Regions from separate parts of the Bradyrhizobium sp. CIR48 genome, predicted to be linked through region 1. Evidence: riboswitches for the same ligand, from Rfam matches in the RefSeq annotation. Region 1 holds a riboswitch; each other region holds the start of a gene.
The links. Region 1 has a riboswitch for cobalamin ahead of metE (5-methyltetrahydropteroyltriglutamate--homocysteine S-methyltransferase). Riboswitches for the same ligand answer to the same signal wherever they lie in the genome.
Positions count from the first base shown of each region.

Region 2: it holds a riboswitch for cobalamin, as region 1 does, so the genes downstream of both, GGD66_RS20025 (TonB-dependent siderophore receptor) here and metE (5-methyltetrahydropteroyltriglutamate--homocysteine S-methyltransferase) in region 1, are expected to answer to the same signal.
Region 3: it holds a riboswitch for cobalamin, as region 1 does, so the genes downstream of both, GGD66_RS19940 (DUF1636 domain-containing protein) here and metE (5-methyltetrahydropteroyltriglutamate--homocysteine S-methyltransferase) in region 1, are expected to answer to the same signal.

Region 1 covers NZ_JACIHG010000003.1:63,021-65,219, forward strand. Annotated here, with positions in the region: gene metE (5-methyltetrahydropteroyltriglutamate--homocysteine S-methyltransferase) at 1-1,145, opposite strand, end outside; cobalamin riboswitch at 1,248-1,451, opposite strand.
Region 2 covers NZ_JACIHG010000006.1:192,569-194,767, forward strand. Annotated here, with positions in the region: gene cobT (nicotinate-nucleotide--dimethylbenzimidazole phosphoribosyltransferase) at 1-217, shown strand, start outside; gene GGD66_RS20020 (histidine phosphatase family protein) at 210-782, opposite strand; cobalamin riboswitch at 855-1,057, shown strand; gene GGD66_RS20025 (TonB-dependent siderophore receptor) at 1,174-2,199, shown strand, end outside.
Region 3 covers NZ_JACIHG010000006.1:176,002-178,200, reverse strand. Annotated here, with positions in the region: gene cobW (cobalamin biosynthesis protein CobW) at 1-887, opposite strand, end outside; gene GGD66_RS19940 (DUF1636 domain-containing protein) at 884-1,258, opposite strand; cobalamin riboswitch at 1,353-1,574, opposite strand; gene cobO (cob(I)yrinic acid a,c-diamide adenosyltransferase) at 1,616-2,199, shown strand, end outside.

The DNA.
Region 1 (2,199 bases):
GCCCGCGCCAGGATCGCGAGCTCTCGCATCTTCTGGACCGCGAAAGCAAGCCAGCTCTTGACGTCGGAAGCGAGCCCGGTTTCGAGTTCAACATCGACCGGCACATGAAGTAGCGAGCAGGATGGGGCAATCTGTACACGATCCTTGCCGAGCTTCGCAATCGCGGGTTCGAGCCGCTGGCGCAGCGACGACAAATTCGACCGCCATACATTCCGGCCGTCGACGACACCGAGCGACATGACGAGATCACTTCGGCCGCCAGCGATGATCTGGTCCAACAACTGTGGCGCTCGAACCAGATCGAGGTGCAGTCCGGCGACTGGTAGGCTCAAGGCGGTGTCCAGATTGTCCCCGAGATCGCCGAAATAGCTGGCGACTAAGATCTTGATGGCTGGCCCCTCCTTGGCGAGCCGGTCATAGGCATGTCGCAAAGATTGTCGCGCCCTCTCATCCAGATCAAGAACCAGGCAGGGCTCGTCGAACTGAACCCAATTTGCCCCACGTTTGGCCAATTCCTGCAGAACCTCGATATAGGCCGGTATCAGTTCATCCAGTAGTGAGAGTGGCTGGAACGCAGGATCGGGACTCTTGCCGAGTTTTAGGAATGTGACCGGCCCGATCAGGACAGGGCGGGTCTGAAAGCCAAGGGCCTTGGCTTCCTCATACTCCTCGATCGGCTTGCGAGAGCATAGCCTGAAAGTCTGTCCCCTGTGAAACTCGGGGACCATGTAGTGATAGTTGGTGTCGAACCACTTGGTCATCTCCTGCGCGGGTGCGCCAAATCCGCGCGGTCCGTGACCGCAACTCGCATCCTGATCGTCGCATTGTGATCCGCGGGCCATGGCGAAGTACGTCTTGAGCGAAACGGATTCGGCTTTCGAGGCGTAGATCTCCGGGATGGCGCCAACCATGACACTTGTGTCGAGCACCTGGTCATACAGCGAGAAATCGTTCGATGGAATGACCGTGACGCCGATAGATTTCTGACGAGCCCAGTTCGCGGCACGCAGGCCAGCTGCATCCTCGAGCAACTGCTGTTCGCTGCTTTTTCCGGCCCAGTAACTTTCGAGAGCGAGTTTGAGCTCGCGCCTTGGACCGATGCGTGGCGTTCCGAGGGTGGCAACCGGAAGCGAGAGAAGAGTCATAGCGTGAACCCCATGTTGGGGGCAAAGGCCATGGCGGACGCAGGCAGGGGAAGTCGCGCGGTGCGACGGCTGCTTGGCGCACCACCAGGACACCCCGCCCGTGGACGAATATATTGTCGGGGCAGGTCTCCTGGCTCGCGGGTCATCGCTTCTGTCCGGCCTTCCCGAAGCCGCGCAGGCTTCAGTGACGTCGTTGGACAGCGGCTTGCCGCTCACAGTTGCGGGGGCAGCGCCGGCATTGTCACCGGCTTCCCTCTTAGCTCCGGATCAAGTGGAAACCGGAGAACCTCGACGGCTTGGATTATCGGCAAGAGAAGTCTTCCGTCAACCTCTCAGATTATGTCTCAAGCTGATGCTGCGACATCTGCTACGCGAATCACCGTGCATCACGTTGAGATGATGTAGAAGCGCTTTCAATCGGCGATATCGGAATGACCATCGGAGCTGCCCGCGGGCCGCACGCCAGATTGGTGGAAGGGACAAATGCGGCTTGCGCGGTCGGGACTGCCACCTCGAGCAGAACGCATCTCCGGCTTCCCAGCGGTTCTTGAGCACGTCCACCATCCAGTCACCTTCTCAGCCAACAGGATCCGTGTTGAATAGGCCCCAGCTGGCAAGGCCAGCAACATACCCCGCCAGCACGTTGATTTGCAGTTCAGCAAGACTCAAAATGCTCGGCGGTGAAGATCGGCTTCGCGTGGTTGGCCGTCGAGTGCAAAGCGCTCCGGACTGAGGCTGTTCTCGAAGCGCCGCGTGTCGCGAAGGGAGCGCCAAACGCACCATGGCCCATTGGCCGCAAATGCCCAAACGCATGGCAGAGATCGAAACGCACATTCTGGCAACGATACCGGACCAAACCGTCGCGTGACGAGGATGCATAAGCCGCGCTGGATAGCGCTGAAAGGAAACATCGAGACCTGCCAGTCGGAAAGTCGACAAAGAGGACACAAAAGCGGTGTGAATTGCCGCCCATTACCTGGCACGAAGAATGCAATACTTCGGCATGCCAGTCTCCTCCTTGCTGGGCAAGTCCAGCACAGCAAATTGAGGCTGT
Region 2 (2,199 bases), on a different contig from region 1:
GTGCCGGCCGTTCCTGCTGCCGTCGCATCAATCGGCGGAGCAGGGGCATCGGCTGGTGCTGCGCGCGCTGAACGTGCAGCCCTTGATCAGCCTCGATCTCCGGCTCGGCGAGGGATCGGGCGCCGCCATCGCGCTGCCGCTGGTGCGGCTCGCCTGTAGCCTTCACAACGGCATGGCGACGTTCGCGCAGGCCAATGTGCCTGACAGACCTAACTGATCCGCCGATTGACGGAGACGACGCGCCAGCCGGCCGCGAGGCGATCGATCCGGGTCAGCGACAGCGGATCGACCACGAAGCGCAAGGCGGCCTGCGGCGTCAGATCCAGCGCGATGCAGAGCGCGGCGCGGATGGTGCCGGAATGCACGACGAGCGTGGCCGATCCGGCTGCGATCCGCGACAGACCCAGCCGGACACGCGCGACCTGATCCGCAAAGCTTTCGCCGCCCGGCGGCCGTCCGCCAGCCGGATCGCTCCAGAACTGCGCATAGGCCTCACCGCGGGTCGCCTCGAGTTGGTCATGGCGATGGCCGGTCCAGTCACCAAAATCCTGCTCGCGGAATTCACTGACCAGCTTCGGTTCGAGTCCCAGCGCGCGTGCCGTCTCGATCGTGCGCCGCGACGGGCTGGCATAGCCGGCGGCATCCGGTGGCAGGCGCCGTCGCACAGCGTCCAGTTGCACGCGATCGCTGAGATCGGCCGGCGCGTCGGCGGCATGGATGGCGCCTGTGACGCCCGCGACGGGCGCGTGCCGTATCAACCAGAGGAAGGTCTCGCCTTCCATGCTCATCTCCAAGGAAGTTGGTCGTTGTGGCCATAACGCCGCAACTGGCACATTGACTCTGTTGTGATGGTAATCCTAGATGCTCGCGACGGTTTCCCCGAGAGGGGATGAAAAGGGAATACGGTGCGGGAACATTGTCCCCAACGCCGTGGCTGCCCCCGCAACTGTGAGCGGATAATCCTTCGTCAGAAGCCACTGGGTCCTCGGTCCCGGGAAGGCGACGAAGTGGTGATGACCCGCGAGCCAGGAGACCTGCCGTCAGCCGTGGTCACACGCGAAGATGTCGGTCGGGGAGTACAGACATTCGGCTTCATCGGACGGCTGAAGAGCCAAAAGGTGAGACCTCGTTCGCTGTGACGTGCCACTGACGTCATACCGAGGTCCGAAAACCGTGTCTTCCTTCCGTATCGTACGACCGCGAAAATTCCTGCTCGCATCCGCCGCGCTCACATCCCTTGCCGCGCTCGATCTGCCCGCTGCGCTGGCGCAGCAGGCCCGGGAACCCCTGCCGCCCGTCGAAGTATCGCCGGCCCAATCCCGCAAGCAGGCCAAGCCTGCCGGCCGGGAGGCGCAGAGCACGCGCCGGGCAGCAGCGCGCAGGCCGGCGGCCGCGGCAGCGATGCCGAAGCCCGTCGTACCGGCTACAGCACCCCCGACGCCGCTCAACAGCAACGCCGTGGCCGAAAGCGCTTCGCGGCTCGGCCTGACGGTGCGACAGACGCCCGCGACCGTCGAGGTGATCTCCGCCGAGACCATGCGCGAGCAGGGCTATCGCACTGTGTCCGACGTGGCCCAGGGCGCGGTCGGCGTCACCGCCGGCGATAATCCGGCCGAACCTTCCGCCTTCTCCATGCGCGGCTTCACCAACAGCCAGATCAACACGCTCTACAACGGCATCAAGATCGGCCCGCAGAACATGACCTCGCGGATCATGGACACCGCCAATCTGGAAGCCGTGGAATTCCTGAAGGGCCCGGCCTCGCTGATCTCGGGTGAAGGCGCCGCCGGCGGCGCGATCAATTTTGTGACCAAGCAGCCGCACACGGGACCGATCCGGAACGAAGCTGATTTCTCCTGGGATTCGCTGAATTCGTTCCGCGCGCATTACGGCTCGGGCGGCAGCACCAACGTCCAAGGCCTCGACTATCGCTTCGACATCAGCCGTTCCGCGCTCAACGGCTTTGCCGACGACACCAATACCAAGATGCTCGACGTGTCGGGCCAGCTCAATTACCGCATCTCCGACAGTCTCAAGATCTGGGGCGCGATCGAGTATCGCGAGGACCGTTCGAAAGCCTATTGGGGCGCGCCGCTGGTGCCGATCGCCTTCAGCGGCTCGCACGCGACGACGGGGATCGTCTCCGGCAACTACTTCAACAGGACTGATCTTGGCGCGGTCACGATCGACGACCGCACC
Region 3 (2,199 bases), on a different contig from region 1:
ATCGGCTTGCCCGCGACCGCGATGTAGCCCTTAGCGCGCAGCACGTTCTGCTCGCGCGCCAGCTTCTGGACGGATGCGACCAGCGCATCGACGTCGGCGACTTCCGGAAGGTCGACCACGACCGAGGCGAAATCATCGTGCTCGTGCTCTTCCTCGCCGTCATGATGCGAGGGACGCGCGGCGAGATCGTTCTCGGCGGCAGCGCCAAGACCGAGGATGACGCGCGCATCGATCGCACCGTCGGTCACGGGGAGCATCGGCACGCGGCGCGGCATCTCGGCGGTGATGGCAGCCTTGGCCGCTTCAAGTCCCGCCGCGCCAGCGAGGTCGGCCTTGGTCAGCAGCACGATGTCGGCGCAGGCGATCTGATCCTCGAACACCTCCGACAGCGGCGTCTCGTGGTCCAAATTCTCGTCCGCCGCGCGCTGCGCTTCGACGGCGTCAGGATCCGGCGCAAAGCGGCCAGCGGCGACAGCCTCGGCATCCGCGAGCGCGATCACGCCGTCGACGGTGATGCGCGAACGGATCTCCGGCCAGTCGAATGCCTTAAGCAGCGGCTTGGGCAGCGCCAGGCCCGAGGTCTCGATCAGGATGTGATCGGGCCGCACGGGCCGCGCCAGTAGTTTTTCCATGGTCGGAATGAAATCGTCAGCAACGGTGCAGCAGATGCAGCCATTGGCGAGCTCGACGATGTTCTCCTCCGGGCAATTGGCGTCGGCGCAGGATTTCAAGATCTCGCCGTCGACGCCCTCACTGCCGAACTCGTTGACGAGCACCGCGAGCTTCTTGCCGCCGGCATTGCTGAGCAGATGCTGGATCAGCGTCGTCTTGCCCGAGCCGAGAAAACCCGTGACCACCGTAACCGGGACTTTTGCGAGCGAGTTCATTCGGCGGCCTCCGGCACGACGGCAATGGGGGGAATGCGGGCAAGCGACTGCTTGCGGAATATTTCCGGCCGGCTGCGCCAGGGCACAAGGCCGTCAGGCGCGGCCGCATAGGCCGCGGCGCCCGCGACCACATCCTGCGCATTTGCATCCGAGAGGCGGCCATAGACGTAAGACCACCGGCCGGGCGCGCTCAGCGCGACCGAGCAACCCTGGTTGCATGCCGACAGGCATTCGACGGGAACCACATTGACACCCTCGGGCACGCCCGCGTCGAGGATCGCCCCATGCAGGCGCTTGCCGGGCGTCGCCTCGCCCTCGCCAGGCGTCTCGCCGGCACGGCAGGTGATGCAGACGTGAAGTGTGACGGTCATCGCCTCTTCCAGATAACAGCGGGAGGCGATGAGGCACACGGACCGCTCTTTTGGAGGCCCGTTTTCCCCGTCGCGGAACACCCCGTCCGCCGGTCCAAAACTCGTCCGCGCTGGCAGGTCTCCCGGCTTGCGGAGCAGGGTTTTCCCCTTCGATCCCCGCCTTCCCGATTCCCTGAGGGAATCAGTGGCTTCGGACATCTCTCCGGTCACGGTCGCGGGGGCGGCTGCATTTTGGACCCAAATCTTGCCGATTCGGACCCTATCGCATTCCCTCTTCGCCTGTCATAGGACAGGAACCAACGCCGGGCCACCATTTGCCGGTGGCCGCCACTTGTCAAGCCGAAGGACCGGGACCCGATGACGCCTGAACCGGATACAAAAACGGCCGAAGAAACCGACGCCCGCCACGCCACGAAAATGGCGAAGAAGAAGGCCGCCCGCGACAAGATCATGGCGACCAAGAGCGGCGAAAAGGGCCTCATCATCGTCCACACCGGGGCCGGCAAGGGCAAGTCCTCGTCGGCCTTCGGCATGATCGTCCGCTGCGTCGCGCACGGCTTTCCCTGCGCGGTCGTGCAATTCATCAAGGGCGCCTGGGATACCGGCGAGCGGCGCCTGCTCACCGGCCATTTCGGCGACCTCTGCCAGTTCCACGCCATGGGCGAAGGTTTTACGTGGGAGACGCAGGACCGCGCCCGCGACATCGCCGCCGCGCGCGCCGGCTGGGAGAAGGCCAAGGAGCTGATCCTCGATGAGAGCCTGCGCATGGTCGTGCTCGACGAGATCAACATCGCGCTGCGCTACGACTATCTCGACATCGCCGAGATCGTCGCGTTTCTGACCACCTCGAAGCCGCCGATGACGCATGTCGTCCTCACCGGCCGCAACGCCAAGGACGAGCTGATCGAGATCGCCGATCTCGTCACCGAGATGACGCTGGT